3 regions of the Variovorax sp. VaC1 genome follow, and region 2 is predicted to be linked to each of the others. Evidence: predicted binding sites of a transcription regulator. Region 2 holds the regulator's gene; each other region holds the start of a gene.
The links. The regulator LexA, encoded in region 2, represses DNA repair genes until DNA is damaged. The targets are predictions, from matches to a motif close to ACTGTATNNNNATACAGT.
Positions count from the first base shown of each region.

Region 1: a site for LexA is predicted at 4,325-4,342, ahead of ACGLHS_RS01545 (PA0069 family radical SAM protein). Genes of this name have one in related genera too.
Region 3: a site for LexA is predicted at 3,381-3,398, ahead of recA (recombinase RecA). Genes of this name have one in related genera too.

Region 1 covers NZ_JBIGLT010000001.1:313,901-319,775, reverse strand. The annotation lists gene ACGLHS_RS01560 (efflux RND transporter permease subunit) at 1-409, shown strand, start outside; gene ACGLHS_RS01555 (efflux RND transporter periplasmic adaptor subunit) at 503-1,762, shown strand; gene ACGLHS_RS01550 (efflux transporter outer membrane subunit) at 1,759-3,255, shown strand; gene ACGLHS_RS01545 (PA0069 family radical SAM protein) at 3,206-4,300, opposite strand; gene ACGLHS_RS01540 (GbsR/MarR family transcriptional regulator) at 4,422-5,027, shown strand; gene ACGLHS_RS01535 (thiol-disulfide oxidoreductase DCC family protein) at 5,088-5,522, shown strand; gene ACGLHS_RS01530 (class I SAM-dependent methyltransferase) at 5,595-5,875, shown strand, end outside.
Region 2 covers NZ_JBIGLT010000003.1:436,382-442,256, forward strand. The annotation lists gene ACGLHS_RS14155 (MFS transporter) at 1-254, opposite strand, end outside; gene ACGLHS_RS14160 (D-2-hydroxyacid dehydrogenase family protein) at 315-1,322, opposite strand; gene ACGLHS_RS14165 (hypothetical protein) at 1,413-1,793, opposite strand; gene lexA (transcriptional repressor LexA) at 1,932-2,615, opposite strand; gene ACGLHS_RS14175 (asparaginase) at 2,689-3,651, shown strand; gene adk (adenylate kinase) at 3,685-4,341, opposite strand; gene kdsB (3-deoxy-manno-octulosonate cytidylyltransferase) at 4,478-5,251, opposite strand; gene ACGLHS_RS14190 (Trm112 family protein) at 5,248-5,430, opposite strand; gene lpxK (tetraacyldisaccharide 4'-kinase) at 5,411-5,875, opposite strand, start outside.
Region 3 covers NZ_JBIGLT010000005.1:258,498-264,372, reverse strand. The annotation lists gene ACGLHS_RS21210 (biotin--[acetyl-CoA-carboxylase] ligase) at 1-248, shown strand, start outside; gene ACGLHS_RS21205 (sporulation protein) at 254-451, shown strand; gene ACGLHS_RS21200 (sensor histidine kinase N-terminal domain-containing protein) at 531-1,973, opposite strand; gene ACGLHS_RS21195 (response regulator transcription factor) at 2,089-2,763, opposite strand; gene ACGLHS_RS21190 (MarR family winged helix-turn-helix transcriptional regulator) at 2,830-3,315, opposite strand; gene recA (recombinase RecA) at 3,461-4,573, shown strand; gene recX (recombination regulator RecX) at 4,635-5,096, shown strand; gene ACGLHS_RS21175 (SRPBCC family protein) at 5,077-5,508, shown strand; gene ACGLHS_RS21170 (mandelate racemase/muconate lactonizing enzyme family protein) at 5,865-5,875, opposite strand, start outside.

The DNA of each region.
Region 1 (5,875 bases), on a different contig from region 2:
GCTGAGCGTGCCCGCGCTCACGGGCGCGATCATGACCATGGGCGTGGCCACGGCCAATTCGATCCTGCTGGTGTCGTTCGCGCGCGAGCGACTGGCCGCGAGCATTCCGCCGCTGTCGGCCGCGCTGGAAGCCGGCGCCACCCGCATCCGGCCGGTGCTGATGACGGCGCTGGCGATGATCATCGGCATGATCCCGATGGCGCTGGGCCTGGGCGAAGGCGCCGAGCAGAACGCACCGCTGGGCCGCGCCGTGATCGGCGGGCTGATCTTCGCCACGGTGTCGACATTGTTTTTCGTGCCCGCCGTGTTCGCGGGGGTGCACAGTCGGCTTGCGCACCGCCGGGCGGCACGCGAAGCGCAGCAAGCACAGCATCAACCGCCAGCGGGCGCAACGCCCCAGGAGAACTGAAGCCTTGACCCCCACGCTCATTCACTTCGTGTATTCGCTGCCCCCCGAGGGGGCCGCAGCTCGCCTTGGGAGCGGCCCTGCGCCGAGCTGGTCATGACGGAGCAACGCCACTCGGCATTGGCCATCCACCCCATCGCTGTAGAAGAAGGCGAAGGCGAGTTGCTGCGCCGCCGGCAGATCGTGCGGCGCACGCGCTGGCTGGTGCTGATCGTCCTCGTGCTGCTGGCACTGGGCGCGACGCGCACGGTGGTCGTGCGCATCGCGAATGCGCGGGCGCTCGAAACCGGCACCACCGAGCGCGCAAAGCAGTACGTGCAGACCGCCCTGCCCCGCACGCCCACCGCCGGCCAGACGCTCGCGCTGCCGGGCACGCTGCAGGGTTTCGTGCAGTCGCCGATCTCGGCGCGCGCCAGCGGCTACCTCAAGCGCTGGACCAAGGACATCGGCAGCCGCGTCGAGAAGGGCGAGTTGCTGGCCGAGATCGAGACGCCGGAAATCGACCAACAGCTGTCGCAGGCCGTGGCCGCGCGCGCGCAGGCTGCATCGGGCCTGGAGCTGGCACGCAGCACCGCCGACCGCTGGGAGGCGCTGCGCAAGAAGGACGTGGTCTCGCAGCAGGAACTCGACGAGCGCCGCAGCGCCGTGGCGCAAGCCACCTCGAACGTGGCCGCGGCCGATGCCAACGTGCAGCGGCTCAAGCAGACCGAAGGCTTCAAGCGCGTGGTGGCGCCCTTCGCGGGCGTCATCACGCGGCGCAATGTCGACGTGGGCGACCTGATCGACGCGGGCGCGGGCGGCGGCGCGGGCCGTGCCCTCTTCCTGCTGTCGCAGACCGATCCGCTGCGCGTGTACATCAACGTGCCGCAGGCTTATGCGCAACTCGTCAAGCCGGGCCAGCCGGTGGTCGTGACGCAGGCCGAGCTGCGCGGCCAGAACTTCAAGGGCCAGGTGGCGCGCACGGCGGGCTCGATCGACACGACCACGCGAATGATGCAGGTCGAGGTCTCATTGCCCAACAGCGACGGTGCGCTGCTGCCGGGCGCTTACGTGCAGGTGTCGTTGCCGCTGGCCGCGAGCCGCTCGCTCACGGTGCCGTCGAACGCGTTGCTGTTCCGCGCCGAGGGCACGCGCATCGCGGTGGTCGATGCGCAGGGCCGCGTCGGCCTGCGGGCCGTGACGCTGGGCCGCAACTATGGCGAGAACGTCGAGGTGATCGACGGACTCGACGGCAAGGACCGCATGGTGCTGAACCCCTCCGACTCGCTGGCCGAAGGCGACGTGGTGGCCATCGCACCCGACGCGCCCGCACCGGCTGCCGCCCCGAAGGCGCCCACGCCCAAGGCCCCCGCGTGACACCGCGCCTGCTCGCCACGGCGCTGGCCGCCCTGCTCGCGGCAGGCTGCGCGGTCGGCCCCGACTACAAGGCACCCGACACCCCGCTGCCCGTCAGCTGGAAACTGGAAGAGCCCTGGCGCGTGAGTGCGCCCAACGACAGCGCCGACAAGGGCCCCTGGTGGAAGCGCTTCGGCGACCCGCAGCTCGACGCGCTGCAGGAACAGGCACTGGCCGGCAGCCCCACGCTGGCGATTGCCAGCGCGCGGCTGGCACAGGCACGCGCCACGCTCGCGGGCAGTGAGGCCAGCCAGTTCCCGCAGCTCGGTCTGGGCACGCGCGCCTCGCGGCTCAAGATTTCGGCCAACCGGCCGCTGACCAGCTATGCAACCGCCAACTCGTCGACGGTGCAGAACGACTTCACGGTGTCGCTCAACGCAAGCTACGAGGTCGATCTGGCGGGGCGCGTGCGGCGCACCGTCGAAGGCGCGACGGCCTCGGCTGAGCAATCGGCAGCCGACCTGGAAAACACGCGCCTGCTGCTGGGTGCCGATGTCGCCAGCAACTACTTCAACCTGCGCTCGACCGACATCGAACTCGACGTGGTCGAACGCTCCATCGGCCTGCAGCGCCGCGCGCTGGAGCTGGTCACGGCGCGCCATGACCTGGGCGCGGTGTCGGGGCTCGACGTGGCGCAGCAGCAGTCGCTGCTCGAAACCACGCTGACGCAGGTCGATGTGCTGAAGAAGCAGCGCGCGCAGTACGAGCACGCGCTCGCCACCCTCACGGGCACGCCGGCGCCGAGCTTCGCGCTGCCGGTCGACCTGCGTGCGATCAGCCCGCCAGCGGTGCCACTGGGTGTGCCTTCCGAGATACTGCAGCGCCGGCCCGACGTGGCCTCGGCCGAGCGCGCGATGGCCGCCGCCAATGCGCAGATCGGCGTGGCCACCGCGGCCTTCTATCCGAGCTTCATGATCTCGCCGACCGTGGGCGTGGACAGCCGCCTGATCGAAAGCCTGTTCAACGGCCCCAGCCTGCTGTGGTCGGTCGGCGTGTCGGCCACACAGGTGCTGTTCGACGGCGGCCGCGTGCGCGCGAACGTCGACTTTGCCAAGGCCGGCTACGACGCCACGGTCGGCAACTACCGCCGCACGGTGCTGACGGCCATGCAGGAGGTCGAAGACGGCATCACGGGCCTGTCGGCGCTCGACCGCGCCAACACCCAGGCGCAGTCGGCGGTGGCTGCGGCCCGCCGCGTGCTCGACATGGCGACCAGCCGCTACGAAGGCGGTGCGTCGACCTACCTCGACGTGATCACCGCACAGCAGTCGCTGCTGACGGTGGAGCGCCAGGCCGCGCAGTTGCAAGGCCAGCGCCTGCTGACCTCGGTGTTCCTCGTGAAGGCGCTCGGTGGCGACTGGTGCGACCCCGGTGCAGCCGCTGAATCCGGTGCCACGGCGGACGCTAGAACAGGTTGCCCTGCCCAACAGCGCCAGGTGGTCGGAACGCGGTGAGGTCGAGCGGAATCCGCTCGCGATTGAAGCCCAGCCGGTTCGTCGCCTTCTGGAAGCGCTGGTGGATCAGGTCGGCCCACAGGCCGCTGCCCTTCATGCGCGTGGCGAAGTCGGCGTCGTAGTCCTTGCCGCCGCGCATCTCGTGGATGCGCGCCATGATGCGGTCCGCGCGCTGCGGGTAGTGCAACGCCAGCCACTCCTTGAAGAGCGGTGCCACCTCCCACGGCAGCCGCACCACCGTGTAGAAGGCGCGGCGCGCGCCGGCCTCCCACGCCGCTTCGAGCACATGCTCCATGTCTTCGGTGACGAAGGGAATCTGCGGCGCCACGCTCACGCCCACCGGCACGCCGGCCTCGGCCAGCGTGCGGATGGTGCGCAGGCGCCGGTGCGGCGCGGCCGCGCGCGGCTCCAGCTTGCGGGCCAGTTCGCCGTCGAGCGTGGTGATCGTGATGTACACGGCGACCAGGTGCTCGGCGGCCATGGGTGCGATCAGGTCGAGGTCGCGTTCGATCGCGCTCGACTTGGTGACCAGCGCGAAGGGGTGTCGCACTTCTTTCAGCAGCTCGATGACCGAACGCGTGAGCCGAAGTTCGCGTTCGATGGGCTGGTAGCAATCGGTGGCGGTGCCGATGGCGATCTGGCTCGGCCGGTAGTTCTTGCGCCCGAGTTCGGCGCGCAGCACCTCGACGATGTTGCGCTTGGCGATCAGCTTGGTCTCGAAGTCGAGGCCGGGCGAGAGGTTCAGGTAGCTGTGCGTGGGCCGCGCGAAGCAGTAGATGCAGCCGTGCTCGCAACCGCGATACGGGTTGAGCGAGCGGTCGAAGTAGATGTCGGGCGATTCGTTTTCGGTAAGCACCGACTTCACGTCCTCGAAGCGCACCTCGGTCGCGAGGGGCATCAGCTCTTCGGCTTCGGCCGCGCCTTCTTCGAGCGTGCCCCAGCCGTCGTCGAAGGCATTGCGCTCGTCCTTCGAGAAACGGTGCGCCAGCCGCGTGGCCGCACCACGGCCCTTGATGATGTGGATGGGAACCTGGGCAGCGGGCATGGCAAATCCTTTGGAGTGGAATTTACTGTTTATTCATACAGTATTCCACCAATCCATCGGCGCCATCCTGTTTTTACATTTCTCTCTTGACAGAAATTTAGGAAATCCTAGACTTGCGGGCATGGAACTCACCGACATTCAACGCAAGTTCGTTCTGCACTGGGGCGAAATGGGGTCCATGTGGGGCGTCAACCGCACCGTCTCGCAGATCCACGCCCTGCTCTTCGCCCATGGCAAGCCGATGCACGCCGAAGAGCTGTCCGAGACACTGGGCGTCGCGCGCTCCAACGTCAGCAACAGCCTGAAAGAGCTGCAGGCCTGGAACCTCGTGCGCATCACGCACACCATGGGCGACCGGCGCGACTACTTCGAAACCAGCGTCGACGTGTGGGAGCTGTTCCGCACCGTCGTGCGTGAGCGCAAGGAGCGCGAGTTCGACCCCACCGTGCGCGTGCTGCGCGAGCTGGTGTCCAGCCCCGACTTCCAGAAGGAGCCGGCCGACGCGCAAGACCGCATCCGCTCCACCATGGAACTGATGGACAAGCTCGCCACCTGGGCCGACGAAATGCTGCGGCTGTCGCCCGGCACGCTCGACAAGGTGCTGACGCTGGGCGCCAGCGTGCAGCGGTTCGTGCGCGGGGACGCGGCAGCCACCGACAAGAGCGGCGGCAAGGGCGACAAGGGCGATGACCCCGACGCGCACCACGCCAGCCTGCCGATGATCTGAGGTCTCTTTTTTTGCCCATTTATTTCTGTTTTGACTGAAATATCGAGAACAAAGAACACCATGCCTCGCGCAGCCCTCGCCACCTACCCGTTGACCGTCTATTTCGACGCCACCTGTCCGCTCTGCGTGGCCGAGATGGGTGCGATGAAGGCGCGTGACGCAGCCGGCCGGCTCGACCTCGTCGACTGCTCACCCGCCGGCTTCTGCGGCGGCCCGGCCCCGCGCGAAGCACTGATGACGGCAATGCACGCGGTCGATGCCAGCGGCCGCGTGCTGTCCGGCGTCGCGGCCATTCGCGCCTGCCGCACGGCGGTGGGCCTGCCGGCTGGCGGCTTCCTGCTCGACCTGCCGGTCGTCGGGGCATTGGCCGACCGCGCCTATGCCGGGCTCGCGCGCAACCGCTACCGGCTGCCGCGCTGGCTCATTGCGCGGCTCGTGGGGCGCGGCGCCGTCGCACCAGTCACCTGCGCCGACGACGACAACTGCCGCGTCTGAAAAAGAGAACGCACGAATCACGCTGTCACACCCCCAGGAAATCACAAGAAACCAACGTCCGAAGGAGCCTCGATGCCCAACGTCTTCCAGCCCGACTTCCGCATGCCCGGTGCACCCGACGTGGCACGCCCCGCGATGGCCTCGCCGGCCCTGTCGGCGATCACGCGTGAAGACACGCAAACCTACTTCACCGAGGTTGCCGTCGACTACAGCGCATGGAGCCCGAGCTACAACATGCACTTCGGCTTCTGGCGCGCGGGCCTCAACCCGCTGCGGCGCGAAGGCATGCTGGTGGAGATGAGCCGCACGGTCGGCCGCGCGCTCAGGCTCGATGCATCGGCGAACCCCTCGCA
Region 2 (5,875 bases):
GCGGCATACCAGAGCAGGGTGAGGGCCAGCAGCTGGCGGCGGTCCCAGCCCGCGACGGCCGCGGCCAGCAGCGGAGCGCCGATGCACATCACCGCGGCGGCGGCTGTGATCAGTTGGCCCGCAGTCGCGACGTTGACGGCAAGCGATGTGCTGATTTCATTGAGCGTGCCGGGCACGACCATCACACCCGTGCCGATCACGAAATTGCCGGCCAGCAGCGCCCAGAGGGCGCCCCGCGGCGCAGGCCGGGTCACTGAGTGACCTCAGCCTTTGGCTGCGGTATTCGCCTTGGGGCGGCCCGGCGGCTCATGAGCTCACCGGCGAACCTGCAGCGCGCCTGGATTCACGATGTTCGTGGGGTTGCCGTTGATGTAGCTCACGACGTTGTCGAAAGCCTGGCCGAAATAGCTCTCGTAGCTTTCCTGCTCGACGTAGCCGATGTGCGGCGTGCAGATGCAGTTTTCGAGGCGCAGAAGGGCGTGGCCCTGCAGCGGTGGTTCGCTTTCGAACACGTCGATGGCCGCCAGCCCAGGGCGTCCACGGTTGAGCGCGGCCAGCAGGGCGTCGGCCTCGACCAGTTCGGCACGCGAGGTGTTGACGAACAGTGCCGTCGGCTTCATGCGCGAGAGGTCTTCCAGCGTGACGAGGCCGTGGGTTTCTTCGTTGAGCCGCAGGTGCACCGAGAGCACGTCGGCCTGGGCAAAGAACTCGTGGCGGTTCTGTGCCACCTGGAAGCCGTCGGATCGCGCCTTGGCGCAGCTCGCTTCGCGACCCCAGATCACGACCTGCATGCCAAAAGCCTGGCCGTAGCGCGCGACCAGTTGGCCGATGCGGCCATAGCCCCAGATGCAGAGCGTCTTGCCCTTGAGCACCGAGCCGAGCCCGAAGTTGGGAGGCATCGAGGCCGACTTGAGCCCCGATTGCTGCCACGCACCGTGCTTGAGGTTGCTGATGTACTGCGGCAGCCGGCGCATGGCGGCCATGATCAGCGCCCATGTGAGCTCGGCAGGTGCCTGCGGAGAGCCGGTGCCTTCGGCCACCGCCACGCCACGCTCGGTACAGGCCGTGACGTCGATGTGGCCACCGACCCGTCCCGTCTGCGAAATGAGCTTGAGCTTGGGCAGCTTCTCGATGAGCTGGCGCGAGATCTGCGTGCGCTCGCGGATCAGCACGATCACATCGGCGTCCTTGAGGCGAACCGACAGTTGCCCGATGCCCTTCACCGTGTTGGTATAGACCTTGGCCGCGTACGCGTCCAGCTTGGCGGCGCAGCGCAATTTGCGCACGGCGTCCTGGTAATCGTCGAGGATCACAATGTTCATGGCGTGCCATTGTGCCTCGCAGCATTGGGATGTCTCCGCCGTGAACGTTTGGATACCCACCCCTGAAGGCGTTCTCAGGGGCGTCGAGGCTCAGTGCAGGTGTGCGGAACGAGGTGCCGGGACCATGCTTTCCGCAGCCTCGAGCGCCGCAAGGCGGTCGAGTTCAGCGCACACATCGGCCATCCGGCCCGAGATCACGACACGGTTGTTGGCGCGTTGCTGGCCGTGCCCATCGATCAGGCGAACCACACGCAGCGGTCGTGCCGGTGCGCTTGCTTGCGTCGTGGACGCAGAGGCATTGCCCGAGCGGGTGGTGCAGGCGGGACGGACCGCAACGTAACGCAGCCCGGCGGAAGTCTCGGCGTGGTCGAGCTTGTCGAGCCGGTGAGGGCGGCGGGCCGGGATCAGCCGGCTGGCGAGCGATTGCAGCGGCATCCAGAAATCAGCGATAGCGAGGAGGGCGATTCCCATGTGAACTCCAAAAAAGTATGAGGTTGAACACAGGCAGGATTTCTTGAATCGGCCGCGACAGGGTGATGGCGACTCTGCGCCATACGCCCGCCACCTGTTGCGGCCGGATGGGGTGCTGCTACAAGCAGGCCGTGGGGCCTACATCAGCATGGTGTTGCGGATGAGGCCGACCGCCAGGCCCTCGATTTCGAAGGGCTCGCCGGGCTGGACGATGATGGTCGGGTAGTCGGGGTTTTCGGCGTGCAGCTCGATCACCTGCTTGTTGCGCTTCAGGCGCTTGACCGTGACTTCGTCACCCAGGCGAGCGACCACGATTTGGCCGTTGCGTGCTTCCTTGGTGGCTTGCACGGCGAGCAGGTCGCCGTCCATGATGCCGGCGTCGCGCATCGACATGCCGCGCACTTTCAGCAGGTAGTCGGGCTGGCGCTGGAACAGCGTGTTCTCGACGTAGTAGGTTTGGTCGACGTGTTCTTGCGCCAGGATGGGCGAGCCGGCTGCGACGCGACCGATGAGCGGCAGCGCCAGTTGCGCCATGCCGGGCAGCGAGAGCGAGAACTGGCCGCCTTCGCGGTGGCGCGTTTCGTTGAGCGAACGCAGCGCATCACCCTTGAGGCGGATGCCGCGCGAGGTGCCGCTGACGAGTTCGATGACGCCCTTGCGGGCCAGCGCCTGCAGGTGCTCTTCGGCGGCGTTGGCCGACTTGAACCCCAGCTCATTGGCGATTTCGGCGCGCGTTGGCGGCGCTCCGGTGCGAGCGATGGCGCTCTGGATCAAGTCCAGGATCTGCTGCTGGCGGGCTGTAAGCTTCACGGCGAACTGCATATGTGGTTCCTTGCGGCACTGGCTATTTATCCAGTGCCTGTATTTTTAACCAGTTTTTAGAAGTTGACAAGCCATGGCCAATGCCCCTTTGCCCGAGTTGCGTCGCGTGGTGGTCCTGGGCACCGGCGGAACCATTGCCGGACGGGCTGCCAGCAGTGAAGACAACATCGGCTACACCGCCGGGCAGGTGGGTGTGTCCGACCTGTTGGGAGGCATCGAAGCGCCGGAAGGCGTGACGCTGGTGGCGGAGCAGGTGGCACAGGTTGACAGCAAGGACATGTCGTTCGACATCTGGCAGAAGCTCGCGCAACGCTGTGTGCATTGGCTGGCACAGCCCGATGTGGTGGGCTTGGTGATCACGCATGGCACCGACACGCTGGAGGAGACAGCGTTCTTCCTGCATTCGGTGCTCGCACCGACCAAGCCTGTGGTGTTGACCTGCGCGATGCGTCCCGCCACTGCGCTGGCCCCCGACGGGCCGCAGAACCTGCGCGACGCGATGGCGGTGGCGGCCGCGGACGGTGCCTACGGCGTGACGGTGGTTTGCGCGGGCACGATCCACAGTGGCGTGGACATTCAGAAGGTGCACACCTACCGGCTGGATGCCTTTGCATCGGGCGATGCGGGGCCGATCGGCTATGTGGAAGAGGGAGCGGTGCGCCGCGTCAGGGCATGGCCGGAGCGAGCGGCGAAGGCCTCGAAAGCCCTGGAGGTGCTCACGGCCCAATGGCCGCGTGTCGAGATTGTCATGAGCCATGCCGGCGCAAGCGGCGCGATCGTCGACGCACTGCTGCTGGCGGGGGGCGCAGAGCCTGTACGTGGATTGATTCTGGCCGCGACCGGCAACGGCACGCTGCACCATGCGCTGGAGACGGCGGCACTCAAGGCGCAAGACGAAGGGGTTGCCGTGCTGCGCGCCACGCGCTGCGCCAACGGGCGCATCCTGCCAAGGCCGGACGACCGGCTGCGCGATGCGGGCGCGCTCACCCCAGTCAAGGCGCGCGTCGCGCTGATGCTGGAATTGCTCGGCGTGTGAAGTAGCCGCCCCGGTGAAGGGCGGCTGCGTGAATCAGTTGCTCAACGCCGCGAGTGCGCGTTGCGTGATTTCGTCGACCGTGCCCACGCCCTTGATGGCGCGGTACTTCGGCGCGGCGGCCGGATCGGTTTTAGCCCAGGCCGAGTAGTAGTCGACCAGGGGACGCGTTTGCTGGCTGTAGACGTCGAGCCGCTTGCGTACGGTTTCTTCCTTGTCGTCCTCGCGCTGGATCAGCTCTTCGCCGGTCACGTCGTCCTTGCCCTCGACCTTGGGCGGATTGAACTTGACGTGGTAGGTGCGGCCCGAAGCAGGGTGCGAGCGGCGACCGCTCATGCGCTCGATGATGTCGCCGAAGGGCACGTCGATTTCAAGCACGTAGTCGAGCTTGACGCCTGCTGCCTTCATGGCATCGGCCTGGGGAATGGTGCGCGGGAAACCGTCGAACAGGAAGCCGCCGGCACAGTCTGCCTGCGCGATGCGTTCCTTCACGAGATTGATGATCAGGTCGTCGCTGACCAGGGCGCCGGCGTCCATGACGGCCTTGGCTTGAAGCCCCAGCGGCGTGCCGGCCTTGACGGCGGCGCGCAGCATGTCGCCGGTCGAGATTTGAGGGATGCTGTATTTCTGGCAGATGAAGGCCGCTTGCGTGCCTTTGCCCGCTCCGGGCGCGCCCAGCAAAATTAGTCTCATGGTGTCCTCGGACGGTTCTTAGATTTTGTGTCGCGCCAAGCGTCGGCCCCATGGCTGGGCAAGGCGGAGTTGCGTCGAGGATAGCACGCGTCCCGATGGGGATTTTCCCGCGTCTTCACTCGGGCGACACCCTGCCTCAGGGCTTGGGTTGCGCCGCAAAGACCGCGCGCACGCGTGCCAGGTCTCCGGGGGTATCGATGCCGGGTCCGGGCGCGACGTCGCTCACATGCACGGCGATGCGATGCCCGTGCCACAGCGCACGCAGCTGTTCGAGTGCTTCTGTCGCCTCGACGGGCGACGGCGGCAAGGACGGAAATTTGCGCACGAAGCCCGCGCGATAGCCGTAAATCCCGATGTGGCGCAGGGGCGCCGGCGAAGGCAGCACGGTTGGTGCCGCACCCTGGCTGGAGCCGTCGCGCCACCATGGGATCGGTGCACGACTGAAGTAGAGGGCGTGGCCCTGCGCATCGAGAACGGCCTTCACCACGTTCGGGTTCATGAAGTCGTCGACCGAATCGATCTCGTGGGCCGCGGTGCTCATGGCGGCCTGCGGATGCGCCGCCAGTTCCGACGCCACGGCGTCGATCAGCGCAGGGTCGATCAGCGGTTCGTCGCCTTGCACGTTGACGACGATGTCGTCGCCGTCAAGGCCCAGTTGTTCGCAGGCTTCGGCCAGCCGGTCGGTGCCGCTGGGGTGGTCCTGGCGCGTCAGGATGGCTTCGACGCCATGTGCCTTGCACGCTGAGATGATGGATGGGTCGTCTCCGGCGACGACCACGCGCACCGCACCCGATTCGCTGGCGCGCTGGGCAACGCGCACCACCATGGGCACGCCGGCGATGTCGGCAAGGGGTTTGTTGGGCAGCCGTGTCGACGCCAGGCGCGCCGGCACGAGAACGGTGAAGCTCACAGCCCCAGCTCGTCGTCGGACAGCGTGCGGGCTTCGTTCTCGAGCAGCACCGGGATGCCGTCGCGCACTGGATAGGCCAGGCGCGCGCTGCGCGAGCAGAGCTCCTGCTTCTCCGGGTTCCAGGTCAGCGGGCCCTTGGTGACGGGGCAGACGAGCAGTTCAAGCAGCTTGGTATCCATCGAGCGATGATAGCTTTGCGTCGAGCGCGGTGAAGAATTCGGAAGAGGGTGCGAAGTGCAGCGGAACGGCCAATGCGTCGGGTGCCTGCCGCCACAGCTTGACCGCATCTTTTTCCGTGCAGACGAGGGTGTACGCGGTGCCGGAGGGGCGCTGCCAGCCATCGAAATTGTCGTGGTCGGGCAGGGCGATGGTCTCCGCGAGCGTGAGGCCGCGCGCTCGCAGCATCTCGAAGAACGCCTCGGGCTGCGCAATGGCTGCTAGCGCGATCACTGGCTTGCTCGCCAGGGCCTCCAGGGGAATGCGCTTTCCATCACGGGTCACGGCCTCGGCCGCAAGGCTGCGGCTGGCGGTGTAGCCGTCGGCGAAGGCGGGGCGTTCGCCACTGTGCAGGATCAGGTCGCAGCGGCGCGGCCAGGCTTCGCGCAACGGGCCGGCGGGCAGTCG
Region 3 (5,875 bases), on a different contig from region 2:
TGCGCGAATTGGCCGAGCCGCTGGTGCGCGCTGTGCTGGCTTTCGAGGCCGGCGGCTTCGCGCCTTTTGCCGAACGCTTTGCTGCACGCGACGTGCTGCGCGGGCGCGAGGTGGCGCTGAGCGACGGCACTGCCGGTCTGTGCGAAGGCGTGGCCTGGGGCGGTGAGCTGCAGGTGCGCACCGACGCCGGCCTGCAGCTGATCACCAGCGACGAAGTGAGCGTGCGCCCTCGCGGCATGTCCTTCTGACGCGGATGAAGTTGCGCCTGGCACTCATCGTCTTGCTGCTGGCCAATGCCGGCTACTTCCTGTGGGCGCGCGGCGATCTCGTCGGCTTCGGGCTGGCGCCGGCCGGGCTCAACGAGCGCGAGCCGCAACGCCTTGCGCGGCAGATCCGGCCCGAGTGGCTGCAGATCCGCAAGGAACCCAAGGCCGGCGCGCCCGCACCCTGACCCACGTGGGTCATCGGGCCGCGCGCGCGAACATGCGCCGTGCCGGCCCTGTTCAGCGGGCCCTTCGCTTCGCTTCACGTCACTCCAGGTGCTCGCCCTCGAAGCGCACCGTGAAGAGCGCCCCCGGCGGGTGTTTGCCGGGATGCGCGTCCTCCAGCTTGACCTGCGCGCGGTGCTGGTTGGCGATCTCGCGCACGATCGGCAGCCCCAGCCCCGAGCCATCGGCCTCGTTGCCGAGCACGCGGTAGAAGGGCTCGAACACCAGCTCGCGGTCGGTCTCCGCGATGCCGGGGCCGTTGTCTTCCACCTGCAGCAGCAGCACATGGCCGAACGGGTCGGCCAGCACGCGCACGGTGATCCGGCCGGGCCGCTCGGGCGCCGAGGGCGTGTAGTTGAGCGCGTTGTCGACCAGGTTGCGCACCAGCTCTTTCAGCAGCGTCGGGTTGCCGTCGAACACCACGCCCGGCGCGCCCGCCTGTGCGCCTTCGTAGCCCAGGTCGATGCGCTTTTCGATCGCGCGCGGCACGGCTTCGCGCACCACCTCGATGGTGAGCCGCGCCAGGTCGCAGGGCTGCTGGTGCGTCATCGCGCTGGTGCCTTCGGCGCGCGCGAGCGACAGCAACTGGTTCACCGTGTGCGTGGCACGCACGCTCGCGCGGCCGATCTGCTTGAGCGACTGCTTCAGCTCGTCGGCATTGGCGCCTTCGCGCTGCGCCAGGTCGGCCTGCATGCGCAGGCCCGCCAGCGGCGTCTTGAGCTGGTGCGCCGCGTCGGCCAGAAAGCGTTTTTGCGTGTCGATGGAATCGTTGAGCTTGTTCAGCAGTTCGTTCACCGACGACACCAGCGGCACCACTTCGAGCGGCACGGAAGATTCGTCGAGCGGGCTCAGGTCGCCGGGCCGCCGCTCGCGGATGCGCGCCTCCACCACCGACAGCGGCTTGATGCCGCGCACCAGCGCCAGCCAGATCAGCAGCACCGCCAGCGGCAGGATGGCGAACTGCGGCAGCAGCACGCCCTTGATGATCTCGGCCGCGAGTACCGACTGCTTCTCGCGCGTCTCCGCCAGTTGAAGCAGGCTGGGCGGCACGTCCTCGCGGTCGCTGGCGATCCAGAGCGAGGCCACGCGCACCGGCTTGTCGTGGACCTCGCTGTTGTGCAGCAGCACGACGTTGGGCCCCGGCGGGTCGTCGACGTTGGGGTGCGGCAGGTCGCGCTCGCCGCTGAGCAACACACCGTGGCCGTCGACCAGCTGGTAGTACACATGGCCGGTGTCGTCGGCGCGAAGGATCTCGCGCGCCGATTGCGACAACGTGAACCGGGGCTCGCCCTCTTTCACCGTCACCAGTTCGGCCAGCGCCTTCACGTTGTGCTCGAGCGCCCGGTCGAAGGGCGCGTTGGCAATGCCCTGCGCCACCAGCCACGTGACGCCGATGCTCACCGGCACCAGCAGCAGCAGCGGCGTGAGCATCCAGTCGAGGATCTCGCCGAACAGGGAGCGCTGCGCGCGCTGGAAGAGCTTCACTTGGCGTGCCCCCAGGCCTTGCGCACTTCGTGCCGTTTCGCCAACCGCTCAGCGGGGGCAATGCCTGCGGCCCGGCGAAGCCGGTTGCACGGCATTTCCCGCACGCATGGGTACATCAGGACTGGATCTTTTCGAGGCAGTAGCCCAGTCCGCGAACCGTCGCGATGCGCACCGGCCCCTTCTCGATCTTCTTGCGCAGGCGGTGGATGTAGACCTCGATGGCGTTGAGGCTCACCTCCTCGCCCCATTCGCAGAGGCGATCGACCAGCTGGTCCTTGCTGACCAGCCGGCCGGCGCGCTGCAGCAGCACTTCGAGCAGGCCGAGTTCGCGCGCCGACAGCTCGATCATCTTGCCGTCGATGGTGGCCACGCGGCCGGCCTGGTCGTAGACCAGCGGGCCATGGCGGATCGCGTTGCTGGTGGTGCCCATGCCGCGCCGCGTGAGGGCGCGCACGCGCGCTTCGAGCTCCTGCAGGCTGAAGGGCTTGGCCATGTAGTCGTCGGCGCCGTGGTCCAGGCCCTTCACGCGTTCTTCCACGCTGTCGGCCGCCGTGAGCACCAGCACCGGCAGCTGCGAGCCGCGTGCGCGCAGGCGCTTCAGGATCTCGATGCCGTGCAGGCTGGGCAGCCCGAGGTCGAGGATCAGCAGGTCGAATTCGTCATGGGTCATGAGCGCGGTGTCGGCCTGCGAGCCGTTCGCCACGTGGTCGACCGCCGCGCCCGAAGTGCGCAGGCTGCGCAGCAGGGCATCGGCGAGCACCTGGTCGTCTTCGGCAATCAGAATTCTCATGCGCCACCTCCGGCCGGTTCAGGCGCCGCGCTGGCGCCGTTCACATTTGTCTCTCCCTGGCGGAGTCTAGCCCGCTGTGTAGGCTTCCAGTCCGATGGTTACCACGGTGGCAATGTCATCGCCGACGCTGCTGCGGAACTCGCGCTCGGCCTGCGTCACCGCGCTGCGGAAGGCATCGAGCCAGGCCAGCCCGTCGGCGGTGAACAGCACGCGGCGCGCGCGCGCATCGAGCGGATCGGGCCCGCGCGTGACCAGCCCCCAGGCCTCGCACTGGTCGACCAGTGCGCCCATCGCCTGCTTGGTCATGCCGGCGCTTTCGGCCAGCTCGGTCAGGCGCGAGCCCTCGCGCGCCAGGTGCCGCGTGATGTGGATGTGCGCGGCGCTTACCTGGGCGCGCGCGGCGAGGTTCGACAGGGCCAGGGGCACGTCGAGGTCGTGCGCCATCAGCGCCAGCACGCGCTCGTCGAAGCGGCGCATGGCGTGGCCCAGCAGGCGGCCCAGGTGCGTCTGTCGCCAGGCATCGGGATCGGTCGGGAAAGCGGCGTCGGCCATGGCGGGAAATGGTAAAGCAAACTGACCAAAAAATGGGTTTACTCAAATCCATGAGCCCCTACACTACTGTTCAAGCATCCAGCCTGTGGTTAAAAGCAGATGGATGAAACCCAACACAAACCGTTGATTTTCAAGGAGTTTCCACATGGACGCAGTCGTCAAGGGCGCAAGCATCTCGGTCGCCAACAGTGAAAAGGCCAAGGCCCTGCAGGCCGCGCTGGCCCAGATCGAAAAGCAGTTCGGCAAGGGCACGATCATGCGGCTCGGCGAAGGCGAGGCGCTGGAAGACATCCAGGTGGTCTCGACCGGCTCGCTGGGCCTGGACATCGCGCTGGGCGTCGGCGGCCTGCCGCGCGGCCGCGTCATCGAAATCTACGGCCCGGAATCGTCGGGCAAGACCACGCTCACGCTGCAGGTCATCGCCGCCATGCAGAAGCAGGCCGGCACCTGCGCCTTCGTCGATGCCGAACACGCCCTCGACGTGCAGTACGCCCAGAAGCTCGGCGTGAACCTGTCCGACCTGCTGATCAGCCAGCCCGACACCGGCGAGCAAGCCCTTGAAATCGTCGACTCGCTGGTGCGCTCGGGCGCCGTCGACCTGATCGTGGTCGACTCGGTCGCCGCGCTCACGCCCAAGGCCGAAATCGAAGGCGAAATGGGCGACTCGCTGCCCGGCCTGCAAGCCCGCCTGATGAGCCAGGCGCTGCGCAAGCTCACCGCCACGATCAAGAAGACCAACTGCATGGTCATCTTCATCAACCAGATCCGCATGAAGATCGGCGTGATGTTCGGCTCGCCCGAAACCACCACCGGCGGCAACGCGCTGAAGTTCTACGCCTCGGTGCGCCTGGACATCCGCCGCATCGGCACCATCAAGAAGGGCGACGAAGCCATCGGCAACGAAACCAAGGTGAAGGTGGTCAAGAACAAGGTGTCGCCCCCGTTCAAGACGGCCGAGTTCGACATCCTGTTCGGCGAAGGCATCAGCCGCGAAGGCGAGATCATCGACATGGGCGTCACCGCCAAGATCGTCGACAAGTCGGGTGCCTGGTACGCCTACAACGGCGAAAAAATCGGCCAGGGCCGCGACAACGCCCGCGAGTTCCTGCGCGAGAACCCCGAGCTGTCGCGCGAGATCGAGAACAAGGTGCGCGAGTCGCTGGGCATTCCGCTGCTGGCCGCCGATGCCGGCTCGGAACCTGAAAAGGCCGAGAAGCCTGCCAAGGCACCGAAGGCCGACAAGGCCGCCGAGCTGTAAGTTCGATGGCGCGGCCTCTTTGCGAATTTCGCGGGGCCGCGCGAACGACTTTTTTCTTCGAATGGCTTTCGGTGCCCCTTCCCTCAAAGGCCGCGCACTGCGCCTCCTGAGCCAGCGCGAGCATTCGCGCGCGGAGCTGGAGCGCAAGCTGGCCCGGCACGAAGAAGAGCCCGGTACGCTGGCGAAGGCGCTCGACGAGCTTGCCGCCAAGGACTTCATCAGCGAGCCGCGCGTCGTGGCCTCGGTGCTCAACCAGCGCGCGGCCCGCTCGGGCGCATTGCGGGTGCGCCAGGAACTGCAGGCCAAGGGCATCGCGCCCGAGGCCATCGCCGAGGCGGTGGCCGGCTTGCAAGACACCGAGGTCGAGCGCGCCACGGCCCTGTGGCGCCGCCGCTTCGACGCACCGCCCGCCGATGCGAAGGAAAGGGCCAGGCAGATGCGGTTCCTGATGGCGCGCGGCTTTTCGGGTGCTGTCGTGTCCAAGGTTCTCCGGAGCGACTTCGATGAAGCAGCAGACGAGTGAAACGCATGGCGCGCCCTCGCGCGTCATCACGCAGCGCGTGGCTTGCGATTGGCGCCGCGCATACAAGGTTGCTGCCGATCCGGCGCGCCTGCCCGAGTGGGCCAGCGGGCTTTCCAGGAGTGCGGTGCTGCCGCAGGGCGACTACTGGATCGTGCGCACCCCCGAGAGCGGCGATGCCCGCATGCGCTTTGCGCCGCCCAACGACTTCGGCGTGCTCGACCATTGGGTCGCACCCGAAGACGTGCCCGAGGTCTACGTGCCGTTCCGTGTGATCGGCGTGGCGCCGGGCGTCTGCGAACTGCAGTTCACGCTGCTGCGCCAGCCGCATATGGACGATGCGGCCTTCGAACGCGACGCGGAATGGATCGCGCGCGATCTGCAGTCGCTGCAGCGTTTGCTCGAAGCTGGCTGACTGGGCCTTCTGATCTGTTCGCGGGCTACTCAGTGGCCGCGTGGTGTGACTGCGGTTGATTCGGGGTGCGTGCGGATGACACCGGGTACTCCCCTCCGCGAATGTCCCCCGGGGCTGCGCCCCTCCTCCTTTATTTCGCTGCGGGGAGCATCCGATGCCATTCGCACGAGGGCACGCTGCCGGTGTGCGGCCGATCAACGACTGCTCTGAACACGCTCACGCTGGCGGTGTGCTCCCCGCAGCGAAATAAAGGAGGAGCGAAGCGGGGGACATTCGCGGAGGGGAGTACGCCGTCGGCGTGGGCACCGCCCTGAACAGCAGCGCCCCAATGCCAAACAGACCGCAAGCAGGCTTTCTCAGCCGCGCA